DNA from 2 places in the Planococcus dechangensis genome. Region 1 is predicted to be linked to the other one. Evidence: riboswitches for the same ligand, from Rfam matches in the RefSeq annotation. Region 1 holds a riboswitch; the other holds the start of a gene.

Region 1 (4,890 bases):
CATGAAAAAGATTCAAGCCGATTTCCGCTCACTCGTCAGCGGGCTGGGCGCTAAAGCGCAAACGGCCGGATACGCCGTCTCGACGCAGCAGCAATTGCTGGTCTCGACGGAGAACCGCCGCCAGTCTGTAACGGGCGTCTCACTTGATGAGGAGATGGCGAACTTGGTGAAATATCAGCATGCCTACAATGCGGCGGCCCGTCTCGTATCGACGACCGACCAAATGCTCGATACGATCATTAACCGAATGGCAGCGCGTTGAGCCAGTAAACGGGGGACAAGACAAATGAGAGTGACACAACAAATGATGCATCAAAATTCCGTGCGCCATATGCAACAGAATTTGGGACGCTTTGAAAAAACCAATATGCAGGCGGCCAGCGGAAAAATGCTGCAGAAGCCTTCGGACGATCCGCAAGGTGTAGCCAAAGCAATGAGCTTGAAAAGCGCATTGTCTGCGAGCCAGCAGTTCGAACGCAATGTCGGAGAGGCCAAGTTGTGGCTCGACGAAACGGACCGCTCAGTCCAAGCGATGATCAATGTTACACAGCGCGTCCGCGAACTTGGTGTGCAAGGGGCAAACGGTTCTTTATCACCGGAAGATCGCCAAGTGATTGCCAGTGAAGTCGAAGTATTGAGCGAGCAGTTGCGCCAATTTGCCAACTCGAAAGTCGACGGCCATTATTTGTTCAACGGCGCCAACACAAAGCAGCAGCCATTCACGGCTCCAGCAGCTGGAGAAGCAGCGTTTTTCGGACAAGCTAAAACGGTGAAGCTCGGAGAAGGTTTGCAGCTGGAAGTCGGGGTCATGCCTGATGCGCTGATCGGCAAACAAGACGACGAAGGCAATTTGTTCCGCGTCGTCGAGCAGCTTGCTCAGAACTTGAAAACCGGCAGCGAAGTCAACCTCGCTGGAATCGACAGAGCGATGGAACGCCTGCTGACCGCAGCAGCGGAAAATGGCGCCCGCCAAAATCGTGTCGAAGCGACAGAAAATCGCCTGCTTGATGCCAAACTTTCTTTAGGCTCAGCGCTATCATCTATCGAAGATGTTGATTATGCTGAAATACTAATTAAATTAAAAAGTGAAGAAAGCATTTACCAAGCGAGCCTGTCATCTTCTGCGAAGATGCTGCAGCCGAGCTTGATGGATTTTCTTCGTTAAATCCACTGAAGCAGATGGCTGCCTTCGGTGGCTTTTTATACTATAGAAGGTTTTCAAGTGTTGGCTGCTATACTGCAAGTGACTTATCCATTGCGGAGCCACCGCCTCAAATTATCAGCAACTAGAAAAGCCGCAACACCAGTTGAACGACTGGTGTTGCGGCTTTTGTATTATTTCACAAAAATTTAGATGGAAAAATCAGGATTTCATCGAATTGACGAGACCCATCATGTCGTCGGCAAAGGAAATGGCTCGGCCTTGTGATTGCAACAGGCGCTGGGTAGCGATTAATTCGGTCATTTCGTCGGTCAGCTCGACGTTGGATGTTTCCAATGAGCCTTGCGCAATTGGGAAATCCACCAATTGCAGCGTGCCGTTTGTCAGCTGTTCCGCTTCAGTGCCTGGCAGGCGATAGCGATTATCGCCTGCTTTTTCCAATAACGCTGTCCGGTTTATTTGCGCAGTGCTCAGTTGAATCGTTTCAGAAGCTTGGTTGGGATAATTGATTGTCAAAACGCCGTTTGCCCCGATGACAATATCCTGGTACCCGGCGGCAATTGTAATCGGCGCATTGCCGGCGCCGAGCACCGCGTCGCCGCTCGCCGTGACGAGTGCGAGGCGGGCGCTTCCTGGAATCGGCTCGGTTTGGAACGAACCGTCTCTAGTGTAATAAGTGTTTTCGCCATCCGCCACGCGGAAATAGCCGTCCGGCGACTGAATCGCGAAATCAAGTTCACGGCCAGTTTCCTGGAACTGCCCTTGTGTATGGCGGGTAATGCCATGGGATAAAATCGCACCGCCTCCGATGCGCAAGCCGGGTGGGGTGCTGCGTCCGGCTTCACCCGTGCCGGCTTGCTTCGTGACGGTATGAAGCAAAGCATCGGCAAAATTGGCTTGTTGTTTTTTATAGCCCGTCGTATTAACGTTTGCGACATTATTAGAGATGATGTCGATTTTTTTCTGAAGTTCACTCATCGTGCTGCTTGCTGCGTTCATTTGAATGTTCATCTGCTGCTCCTTATCAGACCCGGCCGATTTCGTTAACTGCTTTTTCCATGCTGCGGTCATATGCCTGGATCACTTTTTGGTTGGATTCAAATCCTCGGTACGCCATCATCATATCGGTCATCGTGCGGGTCAAGTCGACATTGGATTGTTCGATAAAGCCTTGCTTGATGTAATTTCCTTCATCAGCAGCAAGTGCCGGCGCGTCCGCTTCCGCTCCTGCCCAGTTCAGCAGGTTATGGCCTTCTTTAACGAGTTGTGCGGGATCCGCCGTAGCGCCGATCCAAAGCTTCCCGCCATCCGTGCCGTCTTGCCTTGTAATTTGCCCATTTTCTTGGACAGTGAATCCGCTATCTTCGACTTGCACCGGTTGAAGATTTTCGCCGAGCACGCGCTGGCCGAAGCTGGTGGCGAGGAAGCCTTGTGCATCGACCGTGAATTGCCCGTTACGTGTATAGCGCACATCGCCATCGGCATTTTCCACCGCAAATAATAAACTGCCACGCTGACCGTCGGGGTCATCCGGTAAATTATCATCGACCAATGCGAAATCAGTCGAATGGCCGGTTTCCAGCAGAGGGCCTTGAAGAAACGATGGAATGGCTTCTTGAAGATAGACGCCGGTAGATAAGGTGCCGATCGGCGCAGGTTGATTGGTATTCATTGCCTTTATCAACTGTTCCGGAAATGACCGGATAGCACTATCGTCTTTTTTAAATCCAGGGGTGTTGGCGTTGGATAAATTATTGGTCAATACTTGCTGTTGCCTGTTTTGCGACATCATTCCTGAAGTTGCTGTATATAATCCGCGGAACATATTACCTACTCACCCTTTCAAATATAGTCTTAAGGACTATTCTTGCGAAAGCATATTTCTATTTTAGCAGAAAAACGAAGAATAATTGGAAAAAATAGTAGAATTTTTTTATAAAATAAAATATACAAAATAAATAAAGCATGATACTATACCGAGGTAATACAGAACAAAAATGATTCAAAAAGACGAGTTTAAAACAAAATATACCCATATCATAACGAAAATAGCAAACTTATTCGAAAGATAAGGACGCAAAACCACGGGTCTAAATGTCAGAGACATATGATCGCCGGGTTGCCGAAAGATGGTAGATTTGACTCAAATCCACCTTTTTCAAGGCGGATTTTTATTTTGGGGATAATTTACAGTAAAAGGGGCAGATGATCATGAATTTATTTCCGTCGAGCATTACACAAATGGAACAGGCACTGTCGACATCGACGCTCAAGCAGCGTGTGCATGCCGGCAATATCGCCAATGTCGACACCGCCAATTATAAAAGCAAGCAAGTGAATTTTCAGCAAGTGATGGCGCAAGCGAGTGCGTCGCGCATGAACAGCTACCGTACCGATCCACGCCATTTGGAATTCCAAAGCGGACAAGGCGCTTCACCGGTTACAGTCAACAACCATACGAAAATGACGCCGAACGGCAATAATGTCGACATGGATTATGAAATGGCAGAGCTCGCAAAAAATCAATTATGGTATAACGCCGTGACGGAGCGTGTGAACGGTAAGTTCTCCAGTTTGCGCTCGGTTATCAATGAAGGGAGATAAGGGCAATGTCTTTGTTTAATGGTCTGAATATTAGTGCATCAGGGCTGACCGTCAACCGCTTACGGATGGATGTCGTGTCTTCGAATATCGCCAACGCCAACACAAACCGCGCCCAACTAGTCGACGGGGAATGGATGCCGTATCGCCGCAAAACGGTGGAACTTTCTACTGCCGGCACTTCGCCATTCGCCAAGCATTTAACGGCTGCGATGGACAACCGGTCGGCAGGAGCAGGCGTGAAAGTTTCTGCCATACGGGAAGATCGGGCGCCGTTTCCGGTAACTTATGACCCTGAGCATCCGGACGCAGATGCGGAAGGGTATGTCCGCACACCAAACATCGACCCGATCCGAGAAATGGTCGATTTGATGTCGGCGACTCGCTCATATGAGGCCAATGTCACCGCAATGAACGCATCTAAAAGCATGTTTATGAAGGCGCTCGAAATCGGAAAATAACGAAGTTTAGTTGAGGAGGGGCAGCATGGAGAAAATTACACAGCTGCAGACACCATTTCTGCAAAATCAATTTTTGGAAAAAGTGCAACCGCAGCCAGTGGATGCTGGCTTTGGCGATATCTTTAAAAATGCATTGAAAGAAGTCAGCGCCGCGCAAAACGTGTCGGATAAAAAGACTGAACAACTATTGACGGGAGAAGTGCAAGACGTCCATGAAGTGATGATCGCTTCACAAAAAGCGAGCTTATCCTTGCAGATGACGATGCAAGTCCGCAATAAAGTGGTTGAAGCGTATCAAGAAGTGATGAGAATGCAAGTATGAGAAAAGTTAAGGTGTGCGTTCAATGAAAGAGAAGCTCGAATTGTATAAAACGAAAACACAAGAATCTTGGGGCAGTTTATCGAAATCGACGAAATGGCTGATGGCTGCTTCATTTTTCATCACGATGCTCGTATTGGGGCTTTTTATTTTCTTCAATAGCCAATCGGATATGTCTCCTCTGTATTCTAATTTGAGTCCTGCAGAAGCGGGAGAAATCAAAGCAGCTATTGAAAGCCAAGGAATTCCGGTGGAAGTGTCGACAGATGGCACGGTCATTTCCGTGCCGGAAGAGCAAGTGGCAGGCTTGAAGGTCAGCTTGGCGGCAGAAGGATTGCCGAAAAATG
Region 2 (4,890 bases), on a different contig from region 1:
CCGCTTTTCAACGCCAATACGATGTCGGATTCATTGGTCCGTGAAGTGAGCATGGAAATCACGATGTTATCGTGCGGGTATTGTGAGCGTAAGTGGCTCAGTACTTCAAGCCCATCCATTTTAGGCATGACACCGTCGAGCAAGATCATGTAATTCTCTTGAGGGCGGTACCAATCGGAATCGACGAGAGCAAGCCCATCTGGATATTCCTCGATGTGAATATCGAACTCCTCGGCTTTCCAATTGGAAAACTGCTTAGAGACCAATTTGCGGACGAGTAAATCGTCATCAACAATGACGATATTCAGTTTGCGCTTAAAGTCGTTCTGTTCAGATTCATTGACCATTGTCTGGTTGCGGCCGTTTCTTTTTGCTTGGTATAAGGCTTGTTCTGCCTTGTTCACAATCGTTTCCTGCTTAAGCCGGTACTCACTGATTCCGGCGGAAAAAGTAAGATGAATCGGTTCTTCAGGGATGATGGAAAATCCAGTTTCAGCAAGTGTTTGATGCAGGCGTTCCATTAAAGCAACAGCTGCTTGGGGTTTTGTTTCAGGAAGGATTAAGGCGAATTCCTCTCCACCGTAACGGAAGAAATGGTCCGAATCGCGCTTCGCGTTCATGACAAGTTGGCTGAACGACCGCAACACTTCATCTCCAGCCGGATACCCATATTGATCATTGATTTTCTTGAAATAGTCCAAATCGAGCAAGGCCAAGGTGAACGGCTTGCCGTTTCTTTCTGCCAAATTCGTCATTTGCAGCAAAGACTCATCAAATTTGTTGCGATTTCCGGCTCCAGTCAATTCATCTATTCGCGCACCTTGCAGGATGATCTCCTGGCTCCGCAGACGATTCACGATATAAGGAAGGAAGTATGCCATATTCAATGGCTTGGGCAAGAAATCTGTGGCTCCGATTTCCATTGCCCGGATGTAGTTGTCGATATGCCCGTCTTCACTCATGACGGCAAGCGGCAAGTGGCGGCTTCTGCCGGCTTCTGCGATTCGTTCGGCCAGGTGGAATCCATCGACATCCGGCAAATTCGTATCCAATAGAACCATCTGCGGATTCAGCGTATAGAATAATTCCGTGCCCTTTTGGCCATCCAGCGCAATGACGACAGGAATTCCTTGGCGCTCCAGTAGCTCTTTTAGCTGTGCCGCGAATTCAGCGTCGGAATCGATGACCAAGACGAGCGTTTCGCCGTGAGCGGGCGGATCAACAGCTTTTTCCAAACTTGGTAGCGCTTCGGGTGAGACTTCCTCTTCAGTGAAATAAGACCGGAACGACGCCATGAAAGCTGACAGCGACTCAACCGGCAGCAGGGTGGTGCTATGCTCTGAGAAAGAGTCCAGCTGGCTCGTGCAAAAATCGGACAGCTCCATCATCCCGATCGTGCCTGCTGTGCCTTTCATTGTATGCAAAAAACGATAGACTTCATGCTCCTGAATGTCGCCTTGGGCAGTCCATTTTGAAAAGTCCCGTTCCATGCGAGTGGCAAGTAAAGCCTTATAATCTGTTTGGGCCAATTCAATTCAACCTCCTTAAAAAAATGCCGCAAAATTATACAGGACCATATACGGATAGTTTATGGTTGGATAATAGATTCCATAATATGTAATTTAGGCAATTAAATAGATAATATTTTCCACTAATAGAATAACACCAATCAGCTTCCATGTAAGAGATTTACCCCTTGAAACCTGACTTTTTCGTAACATCCTTCTGACAATCCCTTGAATTAAGAATCCGGAAAATAAAAAGACACTTCCAAAAAGCATGAGAAGTGTCTGTATTTTTTATGGCTTGAGCGTCATCCAACTGCCGACATGATGAATGGCAATTCCTTCATAAGCAGCATGCTGCGAATAATGGGCAGCCACTTTAGCCAGCTGAACATTCATATATGCTTCACCTTCTTCAGCGAAGGTGATGATGCTGCCTTCATCGGTGACACCTGTTTCCACGCCTACTACAACGTTCTTGCCGTGTTTTTGGGCCATAGCGATTTCATTTTTGACAATGTCGATAATCATCGGTGCGGAATCCCGGTAAGCCATTAACGTTACCCCGTCCGTGTTTTTGATGACCCATTCAGCCAATAAGCCGCTGCCGTAAGTGTTTTTATAGGAGATTTCATCAAACCAGAAAGGCATATCAGCTTCAAGCGGCAAGTTCAGCTGTGCTGAACTTACTGCCGCTCTTTGAAGAAGCGCTTGATAGGATTTGACTGTGGCGGCGCGGTTTGACTTCCAACCGCTGTACAAATATGGCTCCACGTCCAGGTGGATCCCGTCAAAGCGTGCTTGCTGACTCGATCCGCCTTGGTAATTGCTCAGCCAGTTCATCAGCAAGTTCTGGCTCGTATAACCCTTCGGCGCAACCCAAGCAGGGGCACCGTCCAGTGCGAAAACGGCGATGCCGCGCGCATGTGCTTGAGCTATAAAACTGCGGTAAGTATTTTTCGGGATGTCCCGGTCGATTTGCACGTAAACTTTATTGACGTTTTTATTTTCGAGAAAAGCCAGTACAGAAGCTTGGTCTTCCACGAACATCCATGGATTCCATAGCCAAGTAGCACGGGTTTCAGGCGTTCCGCCGCTTGCTTGGACATTTTCTGCATGAAACGCCAGCATGAGAGACATCGCGAACATTAGTATCGCCGCTTTCTTCAACATATTCTCTTCCTCCATTCTGTGAGCCGAGGCCCGCAAAATGGGTGCCTGGCAACCTGACGACCGTGCACTGCGCAGGCAGTGGATAGGCTCATGGCTTTGCGTCCTTCCTTTTCAGGTAAGTTTGCCTTTTTCAGTTTTTCCTTATTATAATTCCAGTATGTTGAATTTAAATAGTAACTATGTACCTATTAAAAGTTTTACAAGTAATGTGATGCGTTGAACATTTACCAAACTTTATATAATCGTCATAAAGCCCAGATTTTTTTCTCTAATTGCCGAGCGTTCCCTAATTAATAGTAGAGCCGGCAGGAGAACTGCTATAGACTGGAAATATAGAGCACTTCCTTTTGCGACATTCATTTTCATATACGTGGTCAACAAGTGTTTATTTTCAGTGTGTATAGCTTGAAAGGGGGATTCTGGATGAAAAATTCAAAGTATTTGGATCTACTGGCGCAAAAATACGATAGTGAAGAAAAAGTGGCAACGGAAATCATCAATCTAGAAGCCATTTTGAACCTGCCGAAAGGCACCGAGCATTTCGTCAGTGATCTGCACGGCGAGTATCAGGCGTTCCAGCATGTGTTGCGCAACGGCTCCGGCAATGTCAAAGTGAAAATCAGGGATCTTTTCAAGGATGAACTGCAAGAAGATGAATTGAACGAATTTGCGACACTCGTCTATTATCCGGAAGAGAAATTGCAATTGATCAAAAGCCATTTCAGCAGCAAAAAAGAATTGCGGGACTGGTACATAGAAGTCATCGAACGGCTATTGAAGCTTGTTTCGTATGCTTCGTCCAAATACACCCGCTCGAAACTGCGCAAAGCCTTGCCGAAGCAGTTTGTTTATATTATTGAAGAACTGCTCTACAAAACCGATGAATTCACCAATAAAAAAGACTATTACGCGAAAATGCTTGAACAAATCATTTCCTTGGGCCAAGTGGATAAACTCATTATCGGCCTGGCGTACACCACACAGCGTTTGACGGTGGACCATTTGCACGTTGTCGGGGATATATACGACCGGGGCCCGGATCCGCATAAAATTATGGACACGCTTATCGGCTATCATTCCGTCGACATTCAATGGGGCAATCATGATGTGTTATGGCTCGGCGCCTACTCAGGTTCGAAAGTATGCCTCGCCAACATCATCCGCATCTGTGCGCGGTACAATAATTTGGATATCATCGAGGATGTCTACGGCATCAATTTGCGGCCGCTATTGAATTTGGCAGAACAATACTATGACGACAATCCGGCATTCCGCCCGAAACGCATTTCAGATGAAAAGCTGACCGAGCAGGAGCAGCTGCAAATCACCAAAATCCATCAAGCCATTTCAATCATACAATTCAAGCTCGAAAGCCCGATCATTAAAAGGCGCTCGTGCTTCGACATGACCGACCGCCTGCTGCTCGAGAAAGTCGATTACGCTAAAAATGAAGCAACGATCCACGGCAAAACCTATGCTCTCCAAAATACATGCTTCGCGACAATCGATCCCGAACAGCCGGACCGTCTGCTCGACGAAGAACAGCAAGTGATTGACAAATTGCTGTTTTCCATCCAGCACTCGGAAAAACTGGCGCGCCATATGAAGTTCCTCATGAAAAAAGGCAGCCTTTACTTGCAATACAACGGCAATCTATTGATCCACGGGTGCATTCCACTCGAAGAAAACGGCGATATGAAAAAGATGGACATCGAAGGGGAAAGCTACGCAGGCCGCGAATTGCTTGATGTATTTGAGCAGTACACACGCTATGCCTTTGCCCACCCGGAAGAAACCGACGATTTTGCCACCGACATGGTGTGGTATCAATGGACCGGCGAAAACTCTTCGCTATTCGGCAAACGCGAAATGACGACGTTCGAGCGTTATTTTATCCAAGATAAAGAAACACACAAAGAACGCAAAAACCCGTATTACCATTTGCGCGAAGACGAAGAGATGTGCCGCAAGATGCTCGCGGAATTCGACTTGAATCCAGAACACGGGCGCATCATCAATGGCCATACGCCGGTCAAGGAAATCGACGGGGAAGACCCGGTCAAAGCGAATGGCAAAATGATTGTCATAGACGGCGGCTTTTCGAAAGCGTATCAATCGACGACCGGCATCGCCGGCTATACGCTATTGTACAATTCCTACGGCATGCAGCTCGTCGCCCATCAGCTGTTCAATTCCAAAGAAGAAGTATTGC

What was found. A riboswitch is a leader RNA that binds a small molecule or an ion and turns the genes downstream of it on or off. The one in region 1 is predicted to bind cyclic di-GMP.
Region 2: it holds a riboswitch for cyclic di-GMP, as region 1 does, so the genes downstream of both, ACFO5U_RS11695 (glycoside hydrolase family protein) here and flgB (flagellar basal body rod protein FlgB) in region 1, are expected to answer to the same signal.

What each region holds. Positions count from the first base shown of each region.
Region 1 covers NZ_JBHSGL010000002.1:342,947-347,836, reverse strand. Annotated here, with positions in the region: gene flgK (flagellar hook-associated protein FlgK) at 1-262, shown strand, start outside; gene flgL (flagellar hook-associated protein FlgL) at 287-1,165, shown strand; gene ACFO5U_RS02290 (flagellar hook-basal body protein) at 1,364-2,173, opposite strand; gene ACFO5U_RS02285 (flagellar hook-basal body protein) at 2,187-2,987, opposite strand; cyclic di-GMP riboswitch class I at 3,203-3,289, shown strand; gene flgB (flagellar basal body rod protein FlgB) at 3,374-3,766, shown strand; gene flgC (flagellar basal body rod protein FlgC) at 3,772-4,224, shown strand; gene fliE (flagellar hook-basal body complex protein FliE) at 4,250-4,546, shown strand; gene fliF (flagellar basal-body MS-ring/collar protein FliF) at 4,569-4,890, shown strand, end outside.
Region 2 covers NZ_JBHSGL010000005.1:1,729,068-1,733,957, reverse strand. Annotated here, with positions in the region: gene ACFO5U_RS11700 (GGDEF domain-containing response regulator) at 1-1,529, opposite strand, end outside; gene ACFO5U_RS11695 (glycoside hydrolase family protein) at 1,800-2,678, opposite strand; cyclic di-GMP riboswitch class I at 2,723-2,814, opposite strand; gene ACFO5U_RS11690 (fructose-1,6-bisphosphatase) at 3,102-4,890, shown strand, end outside.